3 regions of the Rubrivivax sp. JA1026 genome follow, and region 2 is predicted to be linked to each of the others. Evidence: predicted binding sites of a transcription regulator. Region 2 holds the regulator's gene; each other region holds the start of a gene.

Region 1 (3,269 bases), on a different contig from region 2:
GCGGCCAGATCGCCGCCGGCAACCGCTGCATCTTCGGCGTGATGGTCGAGAGCCACCTGAAGCCCGGGGCGCAGAAGTTCAGCGCCGGCAAGGACCGCGCGTCGGCGCTGGAGTACGGCGTGAGCATCACCGACGCCTGCATCGGCTGGGACGACTCGGTCGGCGTGCTCGACGGCCTGGCGGCCGCGGTTCGCGCGCGGCGCAAGGCCTGAGGTCGGCGCCTGACCGGCCTCCTAGAATGCCCCGCCCAGGCGATGACGCTGCGGCGCCGGCCGCGTGCGAGGAGTTGGTCATGAGCGCTGTCCCCCACGATGCCGCCGCCCAGGCGGCGCGTCGCCCGCTGCCCGAGACGCTGCTGGCCGCGCTGCGCACACGCTTCGGCGAGCGCTGCAGCACCACCGAGGCAGTGCGCCTGCAGCACGGCCGTGACGAGTCGCCCTTCCCCGTGACGCCGCCCGACGCGGTCGTGTTCTGCGAGAGCAGCGACGAGGTTGCCGCGGTCGTGCGCCTGGCCGGCGAGCACCGCGTGCCGGTCATCCCGTACGGCACCGGCTCGTCGCTCGAAGGCCATCTGCTGGCCGTGCAGGGCGGGCTCAGCGTCGACGTCTCGCGTCTGACACGCATCCTGCGCATCGACGCCGACGACCTGACGGCCACCGTCGAGGCCGGCGTCACGCGCGAGCAGCTCAACGCCGAGCTGCGTTCACTGGGCCTGTTCTTCCCGGTCGACCCGGGCGCCAACGCGTCGCTCGGCGGCATGGCCGCGACACGCGCCAGCGGCACGAACGCCGTGCGCTACGGCACGATGCGCGAGAACGTGCTGGCGCTGACCGTCGTCACCGGCCGCGGCGAGCTCGTGCACACCGGCACACGCGCCCGCAAGTCGGCCGCCGGTTACGACCTGACGCGGCTGTTCGTCGGCAGCGAAGGCACGCTGGGCGTGATCACCGAACTGACGGTGCGCCTGGTCCCGCTGCCGGAGGCCGTCAGCGCCGCGGTCTGCCACTTCCCCGACGTCGCGTCGGCGGTGCGCACGACGATCCAGACCATCCAGCTCGGCGTGCCGATCGCACGCTGCGAGCTGCTGGACGTCAACGCGGTGCGCGCGGTGAATCGCCAGTCGGGGCTCGCGCTGCGCGAGGCGCCGATGCTGCTGATGGAGTTCCACGGCAGCCCGGCCGGCGTCAAGGAACAGGCCGAGACCGTGCAGGCCATCGCCGCCGAGCTGGGCGGCGAGGACTTCGAGTGGGCCGACACGCCCGAGGAGCGCAGCCGCCTCTGGGCCGCACGCCACCGCGCCTACTTCGCCGGCCTGCAGCAGCACCCGGGCACACGCTCGGTGACGACCGACACCTGCGTGCCGATCTCGCGCCTGGCCGAGATCGTCGAAGCCTCGGTGGCCGACGCCGAGGCCAGCGGCCTGCCCTACTACATCGTCGGCCACGTCGGCGACGGCAACTTCCACCTCGCCTACCTGGTGCGCGACGGCGACGCCGCCGAGCGCGCGACCGCCGAAGCGATGAGCGAACGCATGGTGCGCCGGGCGATCGCGATGGAAGGCACCTGCAGCGGCGAACACGGCATCGGGCTGCACAAGATGGCGTTCCTGGAAGAGGAAGCCGGCGCCGGCGGCATTGCGCTGATGCGCGCGATCAAGCAGGCGCTTGATCCATTTCAAATACTCAATCCGGGAAAGATATTCAGGAACTGAACGCCTCGTTCGATACCGGCCGAGAGACTGTCGAGATATCTGACAAGGTTGTTTCCAAACCTCCCCAAGAGGCGCGCAAGTCTTTGTCAAATAAAGACTTTTGCAGATATCCCTAGTTTGGCGCACGAATTGCTAACGATTCGCCGCAACACGGCGATCGTCCCGATCGCCTTCTGCGGATAACGCGTCAAAACTACGGAGGAACCTCAATGTTCGCGATCAAGTGGGCGGCCACGGCCGGCGTGCTGGCCCTGTCGGCCGTCAGCGCCCAGGCGGCCACGGTGACCCTGGACTTCGACACCGTCGTGACCGGGTCGCGCGCGCCCGGCGTCTGGTACGTCGACCGCGCAGCGCCGGCGGCCTTCGAGAGCGCCGAGTTCGACGGCGAGAACCGCCTCAAGGTGACGACCAACCCGGCCGGCGCCACCGCGGACTTCTACGCCACGCAAGGCCGCAAGTACGACCTGGCGCCCGACACCTACAAGCTGAGCGCGCAGCTCTGGATCGACGAAGAAGCGGCCAGCTACGGCGGACGCTGGGCCGGCCTGTGGGGCACGGGCATCAACACCGCCGGTGCGGTCAGCGCCTATCCGATCATCGAGTTCGCGTCCGGCGGCTTCCGCTTCTGGGACAGCAACGAGCCGGGCTCCTGGACGGTTCCGGTGGTGGCCGTCGGTGACGCCTTCGACCAGTGGTACACGCTGTCGATCACGCTGGGCGGCGGCGGCAGCTTCCTGTACGAGGTGTTCGACGGCGCCGGCGCGCTGTTCGCGTCGCACGCCTACGTCGCCCCGGGCACGACGGCGATCGCCAACGCGATCATCCAGAGCTACAACCACGGCCGCAGCACGGCCTACGACGTCTACTGGGACAAGCTCAGCTACGACGTGCCCGAACCCGGCACGCTGGCCCTGGGCGGCCTGGCGCTGCTGGCCGTCGCCGGCACGCGCCGTCGGCGCAGCCACTGAGACGGCCCGCCAGGCCCTCCACGACACGAAGCCCCGCAAGGGGCTTCGTCGTTTCAGGCCGGCGCCGGCACGTTCCAGCGCTTGGTGACGTCGCCGCGCGTGTTGACGCTCTCCAGGTGCACCGCGAAGCCCCAGAGCCGCGCGACGTGTTTCAGCACCTCGGCAGCGCTGTCGTGCAGCGGCCGGTCGTTGTGCTGGAAGTGGCGCAGCGCCAGCGAGCGGTCACCGCGCAGGTTGACGTTCCAGACCTGGATGTTGGGCTCGCGCGTGCCGAGGTCGTACTGGTGCGACAGCGCCTCGCGCACACGCCGGTAGCCGGCTTCGTCGTGGATGGCGCTGATCTCCAGCTCGTTCTGCTTCTCGTCGTCGAGGATCGTGAACAGCCGCAGGTCGCGCATCAGCTTCGGGCTCAGGTACTGGCCGACGAAGCTCTCGTCCTTGAAGTTGCGCATCGCCTGGTCCAGCGCCGGCAGCCAAGGCGTGCCGGCGATCTCGGGGAACCACTGGCGGTCCTCGTCGGTGGGCTTCTCGCAGATGCGCTGGATGTCGTTGTACATCGCGAAGCCGAGCGCGTAGGGATTGATGCCGCT
Region 2 (3,269 bases):
GAGGTCGTCGGCCTGCTCGGCCCCAACGGCGCCGGCAAGACCACCACCTTCTACATGGTCGTCGGCCTGGTGCGTGCCGACGCCGGCCAGATCCGCATCGACGGCCGCCCGGTCGAGCGCCTGCCGATCCACCAGCGATCGCGCCTGGGGCTGTCGTACCTGCCGCAGGAAGCGTCGATCTTCCGCAAGCTGACCGTCGAGGAGAACATCCGCGCCGTGCTCGAGCTGCAGCAGGGCCCGGACGGCCGGCCGCTGAAGCCGGCGCAGATCCAGGAGCTGCTGGACAAGCTGCTGCACGACCTGTCGATCGAGAAGCTGCGCGACTCGCCGGCGCCGGCGCTGTCCGGCGGCGAGCGCCGCCGCGTCGAGATCGCCCGGTCGCTGGCCACGCAGCCGCGTTTCATCCTGCTCGACGAGCCCTTTGCCGGCGTCGACCCGATCGCCGTCATCGAGATCCAGCGCATCATCGCCTTCCTCAAGTCGCGCGGCATCGGGGTGCTGATCACCGACCACAACGTGCGCGAGACGCTGGGCATCTGCGACCGCGCCTACATCATCAGCGAAGGCAGCGTGCTCACCGAAGGCACGCCGCAGGCGATCGTCGAGAACGCCGAGGTGCGCAAGGTCTACCTCGGCGAGCATTTCAAGATGTGACGCGCGGCCGATGAAGCCCTCCCTCCAAGTCCGCCTGTCGCAGCATCTGGCGCTGACGCCGCAGCTGCAGCAGTCGATCCGGCTGCTGCAGCTGTCGACGCTGGAGCTGCACCAGGAAGTCGAGCAGATGCTCGAGCAGAACCCGTTCCTGGAGATGGACGAGGACGCGGCGACACCGTTCGACCCGCCGGCCGAACGTGCCACCGTCGACCGCGTCGCCGAGCGTGACGACGGCGACGGTGCCGCCGAGCCGGCACCGGCCGAGGTCGACGCCGCCGAGTTCGGCACCACCGAACGCGAGGACTGGGAGAACGGCACCGAGCGCGACGACTTCGACGGCATCCGCGAGACCCCGGCCGCGGCCGCGCCCGAAAGCGACGACGACCTCGACCCGCAGGAGCGCCGCGCCGGCGCCGGCACGCTGCAGGACCACCTGCGGCGCCAGATCGCCGGCATGCGGCTGTCGGCCGAGGACGCTGCGGCACTGCACGTGCTGATCGAGTCGCTGGACGACGACGGCTACCTCGCCGACCCGCTGGAGGACATCGCCGCGCGCCTGGCCGACATGCTGGACCTGGACGACGAGGAGCAGCGCGAGGCCCTGGCCGACCGCCTGCAGTGCGCGCTGCGCTGGCTGCAGAGCCTGGAGCCGACCGGCGTCGGCGCACGTTCGCTGTCCGAGTGCCTGGTGCTGCAACTGCGCACGACGCCGCGCTGCGAGGCGCGCGAGGTCGCGATCCGCATCTGCGAGCACTCGCTGGAGCTGCTGGCCCGGCGCGACGTGAAGAAGCTGACCGCCGCCACCGGCGCCGGCGAGGACCTGCTGCGCCAAGCGCAGGCACTGATCGTCGCCTGCGAGCCCAAGCCGGGGCGGCCGTTCGCGCCGGCCGAGTCGAACATCATCGTGCCCGACGTCATCGTCCAGAAGTCGGGGCGCGGCTTCAAGGTGCTGCTGAACCCGGACGTGATGCCCAAGCTGCGCATCAACGACCTCTACGCCCAGGCGATCCGCGGCCAGCGCAACGGCGCCGGCGGGCTGTCGTCGCGGCTGCAGGAGGCGCGCTGGTTCATGAAGAACATCCAGCAGCGTTTCGACACCATCCTGCGTGTGTCCAAGGCCATCGTCGAGCGCCAGAAGGGTTTCTTCACGCACGGCGCGATCGCGATGAAGCCGCTGGTGCTGCGCGAGATCGCCGACGAGCTGGGCCTGCACGAGAGCACGATCTCGCGCGTGACGACGGCCAAGTACATGGCCACGCCGCAGGGCACCTTCGAGCTGAAGTACTTCTTCGGCAGCTCGCTGAACACCGAGGCCGGCGGCAACGCGTCGAGCACCGCGGTGAGGGCGCTGATCCAGCAGCTCGTCTCGGCCGAGGACGCCAGCAAGCCGCTGTCGGACAGCCAGCTGTCGCAGATGCTCGAGGAGCAGGGCATCCAGGTCGCGCGCCGCACCGTCGCCAAGTACCGCGAGGCGCTGAAGATCGCGCCGGCCTCGCTGCGCCGGGCGATCTGACGCGACCACAGCCCGGGGTCAGGTCCCGCAGGACCTGACCCCGTCCTCCGCCGCGACGCGCCGCCGCCGCAGCTGAGGCAGCCCGGGCAGCCCGGGGTCAGGTCTCGCGAGACCTGACCCCGTCCTCCGCGTCCTCCGCCACAACGCGCCGCCGCCGCCGCCGCAGCTGGACTACAGTCCAGCGCTTTCGTCCGTCGCGCCGCCGTCATGACCGTCTCCCTGTTCCTTCCCTGCGCCGGTGGCGTCGAGCCGCTGCTGGCCGACGAGGCCGCCCGCATCACCGGCTGCCGCACCGAGGCCGTGCGCGGCGGCGTCTTCGTCGACGGCGACGCCCGCGCCGCGATGGCGCTGAACCTGGAGAGCCGGCTCGCCCAGCGTGTGCTGTGGCCGCTGATCGACGGCCCCTACCGCGACGAGCACGAGCTCTACGAACTCGCGCGCCGCGTGCGCTGGGACGACTGGATCACGCCGCGCCAGACGCTGCGTGTCGACGTCGCGGCGCAGCGTTCGCCGCTGAAGAGCCTGAACTTCGCGACGCTGCGCGTGAAGGACGCCGTCTGCGACCAGCTGCGCGAAACGAGCGGCGAACGCCCCAGCGTCGACACCCGCCACCCCGACCTGTCGCTGCAGCTGTACGTCGGCCCCGAGCACGCGACGCTGTACGCCGACACCTCGGGCGAGGCGCTGTTCAAGCGCGGCTGGCGCGACGAACGCGCCGGTGGCGTCAAGGGCGAGGCGCCGCTGAAGGAGACGCTGGCCGCGGCGATGCTGGCCGCCGCCGGCTGGCAGGGCCGCGAGGAGGACGGCGCGCTGCTCGACCCCTGCTGCGGCGCCGGCACGATCGCCATCGAGGCCGCGCAGATCGCCTGCGGCATCGCCCCGGGCATCAAGCGCCGTTTCGCCTTCGAGCGCCTGCTGCCCTTCCGCGACCAGCTCGGTGCCTGGCGCGAGCTGCAGCAGGCCGCGCGCGAACGTGTGCACGCGCCTGCGGTCGAGGTCTTCGCCGGCGACGTGAGCTTTCGCATGACCGACTTCGCGGCGCGCAATGCCGCCAACGCCGGCGTCGGCCAGGCCATCGCCTTCAAGACTGCCGACGCGCTGC
Region 3 (3,269 bases), on a different contig from region 2:
GGCCACACGGGCGGCGACCACCGCCGTGGCCTCGCCGTCGGGCGCGGCCATCAGCTCGGCAGGCCGCACCGCGGGCACCTCGATCTGCAGGTCGATGCGGTCCAGCAGCGGCCCCGACAGCCGGCCCTGGTAACGCGCCACCGCGTCGGCACTGCAGCGGCAGGCGCGGCCGGTGGCGGCGAAAGCGCCGAGCCAGCCGCAGGGGCAGGGGTTCAGCGCCGCGACGAGCTGGAAACGCGCCGGAAACTGCGCCTGGCGCGCCGCGCGCGAGATCGTGATGCGCCCGGTCTCCAGCGGCTCGCGCAGCGCCTCCAGTGCCGCACGCGGGAACTCGGGCGTCTCGTCGAGGAACAGCACGCCGCCGTGGGCCAGCGATATCTCGCCGGGCCGCGGCGGCGAGCCGCCGCCGACCAGGGCCACCGCGCTGGCGCTGTGGTGCGGCGAGCGCACCGGGCGGCGGCCGAAACCCGCGCCGTCGAGCGCCTGCGGCGCCAGCCCCTGCAGCGCGGCGGCGACCAGCGCCTCGTCGTCGTCCATCGGCGGCAGCAAGCCCGGCAGGCGCGCGGCCAGCATCGACTTGCCGGCTCCCGGCGGGCCGACGAGCAGCAGCGAGTGCTGGCCGGCCGCGGCGATCTCCAGCGCGCGCTTGGCCGCGGCCTGGCCACGCACGTCGCGCAGGTCGGGCGGCGCCTCGCCGGGCTCGGCCGGCGGCGGCAGCGCCGGCGGCAACGGCTCGGCGGCCTCGCCGGGCAGCAGCGCCTGCACGACCTCGAGCAGCGTCGCCGCGCCGCGCACGTCGAGCCCGGCGACACGCGCCGCGCTGCCGGCGCTGGCCGCCGGCAGCACCAGCGTGCGGCCGCCGCCGTCGCGCCGGGCGGCCAGCGCCAGGGCCAGCGCGCCGCGCACCGGGCGCAGCTCGCCGGCCAGCGACAGCTCGCCGGCGAACTCGCAGGCCGCCAGCCGCGGCGCGTCGAGCTGGCCGTCGGCGGCCAGGATGCCCAGCGCGATCGGCAGGTCGAAGCGTCCGGACTCCTTGGGCAGGTCGGCCGGCGCCAGGTTGACGGTGATGCGGCGGTTGTGCGGGAACGAAAAACCGCTGGACTGCAGCGCGGCACGCACTCGCTCGCGCGACTCCTTGACCTCGGTGTCGGCCAGGCCCACCAGCGTGAAGCTCGGCAGGCCGTTGGCGAGCTGCACCTCGACGTGCACCGCCGGCGCGTCCAGCCCGTCGAGCGCGCGGCTCATCACGACCGCCAGGCTCATCGTCCACCTCCCGGCGGCGATTGTCCGGCCCGTGCCGGGCGCGCACGGGGGGCCGGGACCGCACCAAAGGAGTGCACCAAAAGAGGGATGCACGGGCGCGTGCACACGCTGCCGGCGGTGGCGGCCCCGCCTCGACGGTGCAGTCACCTTTTGTAGCGACTGGCATGGAAGCTGCAGTAGCGGCTGCGGCACTCGTCACCTCCGCACTGCAGCCCCTCATGAAGAGACTGATCCCGGCCGGCCCCGACACCGCAGCGACTCCCGCGGTGCAGGCAACGGGCCGCGCGCATCCGGTGCCGAAGCACATCCCCGTCGCCAAGGCCGGCCACGTCCGCACGTCGCGCTCCGGCGCGCCGTCGGCGGGCGGGCACACGCAACCCTAGAGGAACCAGAGGACCGACCATGAAGATGGTGACCGCGATCGTCAAACCATTCAAGCTCGATGAAGTGCGCGAGGCCCTCAGCGGCATCGGCGTTCAGGGCATCACCGTGACCGAGGTGAAAGGCTTCGGGCGCCAGAAGGGCCACACCGAGCTCTACCGCGGCGCCGAGTACGTCGTCGACTTCCTGCCCAAGGTGAAGATCGAGGCCGCCGTCGACGAGGCCATCGTCGACCGCGTCATCGAGGCGATCGAAGGCGCTGCCCGCACCGGCAAGATCGGTGACGGCAAGATCTTCGTCAGCTCGCTCGAGCAGGTGGTTCGCATCCGGACCGGCGAGACCGGCTCCGACGCCCTCTGAAGGCGCGACCCGAGACCAACCAGAGAAACCACCCCATCATGAAGAAACTGCTCTCGATCCTGGCCGTGGGGCTCGCGCTCCTCGGCTCGGTGGACGTGGCGCTGGCACAGGATGCCGCCTCGGCCGCCGCTGCCGCCTCCGACGCCGTCTCCGCCGTGGCCGCGGCCCCCGCCGAAGCCGCCTCCGCAGTCGCCGAAGCCGCCGCCGAGGTGGCCGCTCCGGTGCCCAACAAGGGTGACGTCAGCTGGATGCTCGTCGCCACGCTGCTGGTGATCATGATGTCGATCCCCGGCCTGGCGCTGTTCTACGGCGGCCTGGTGCGCAGCAAGAACATGCTGTCGGTGCTGATGCAGGTGTTCGTCACCTTCTCGCTGATCACCGTGCTGTGGGTCGTCTACGGCTACAGCCTGGCCTTCACCGAGGGCAACGCCTTCATCGGCGGCTTCGACCGGCTGTTCCTGAAGGGCGTCTTCGACCCCGCGACCGGCGCGTTCGCGATGGGCGCGACCTTCAGCAAGGGCGTCGTGATCCCCGAGATCGTGTTCGTCGCCTTCCAGGCCACGTTCGCGGCCATCACCTGCGGGCTGATCGTCGGCGCGTTCGCCGAACGCGTGAAGTTCTCCGCCGTGCTGCTGTTCATGGTGCTGTGGTTCACCTTCAGCTACACGCCGATCGCCCACATGGTCTGGTACTGGATGGGCCCGGACGCCTACACCGGCCCTGAAGTCGTCGAAGCGATGAACGCCAAGGCCGGCATGCTGTGGCAGTGGGGCGCGCTGGACTTCGCCGGCGGCACCGTGGTGCACATCAACGCCGCCGTCGCCGGCCTGGTCGGCGCCTACATGATCGGCAAGCGCATCGGCTACGGCAAGGAAGCCATGGCCCCGCACAACCTGACGCTGACGATGGTCGGTGCCTCGCTGCTGTGGGTCGGCTGGTTCGGCTTCAACGCCGGCTCGGCCCTCGAAGCCGGCAACAGCGCCGCGCTGGCCTTCCTGAACACCTTCTCCGCCACCGCCGCCGCGGTGCTGGCCTGGTGCATCGGCGAAGCGCTGATGAAGGGCAAGGCCTCGATGCTGGGTGCCGCCTCGGGTGCCGTCGCCGGCCTCGTGGCGATCACGCCGGCCGCGGGCAACGTCGGCATCGTCGGCGGCCTGGTCATCGGCTTCGTCGCCGGCTTCGCCTGCCTGTGGGGTGTCAACGGCCTGAAGAAGCTGATGGGCGCCGACGACTCTCTGGACGTGTTCGGCGTGCACGGCGTCGGC

Evidence for each region. The regulator sigma-54, encoded in region 2, starts transcription at its own class of promoters, with help from an activator protein. The targets are predictions, from matches to a motif close to TGGCANGNAANCTGCTTT.
Region 1: the regulator sigma-54 is predicted to act here: its motif matches at 1,830-1,847, upstream of G5B56_RS19790 (PEP-CTERM sorting domain-containing protein).
Region 3: the regulator sigma-54 is predicted to act here: its motif matches at 1,424-1,441, upstream of G5B56_RS04985 (P-II family nitrogen regulator).

Annotation. Positions count from the first base shown of each region.
Region 1 covers NZ_JAALCQ010000002.1:119,129-122,397, reverse strand. The annotation lists gene G5B56_RS04260 (3-deoxy-7-phosphoheptulonate synthase) at 1-212, shown strand, start outside; gene G5B56_RS04255 (FAD-binding oxidoreductase) at 293-1,711, shown strand; gene G5B56_RS19790 (PEP-CTERM sorting domain-containing protein) at 1,921-2,679, shown strand; gene G5B56_RS04245 (SpoVR family protein) at 2,733-3,269, opposite strand, start outside.
Region 2 covers NZ_JAALCQ010000007.1:192,979-196,247, forward strand. The annotation lists gene lptB (LPS export ABC transporter ATP-binding protein) at 1-654, shown strand, start outside; gene G5B56_RS13495 (RNA polymerase factor sigma-54) at 665-2,167, shown strand; gene G5B56_RS13500 (class I SAM-dependent RNA methyltransferase) at 2,375-3,269, shown strand, end outside.
Region 3 covers NZ_JAALCQ010000002.1:279,290-282,558, reverse strand. The annotation lists gene G5B56_RS04990 (YifB family Mg chelatase-like AAA ATPase) at 1-1,263, opposite strand, end outside; gene G5B56_RS04985 (P-II family nitrogen regulator) at 1,666-2,004, shown strand; gene G5B56_RS04980 (ammonium transporter) at 2,043-3,269, shown strand, end outside.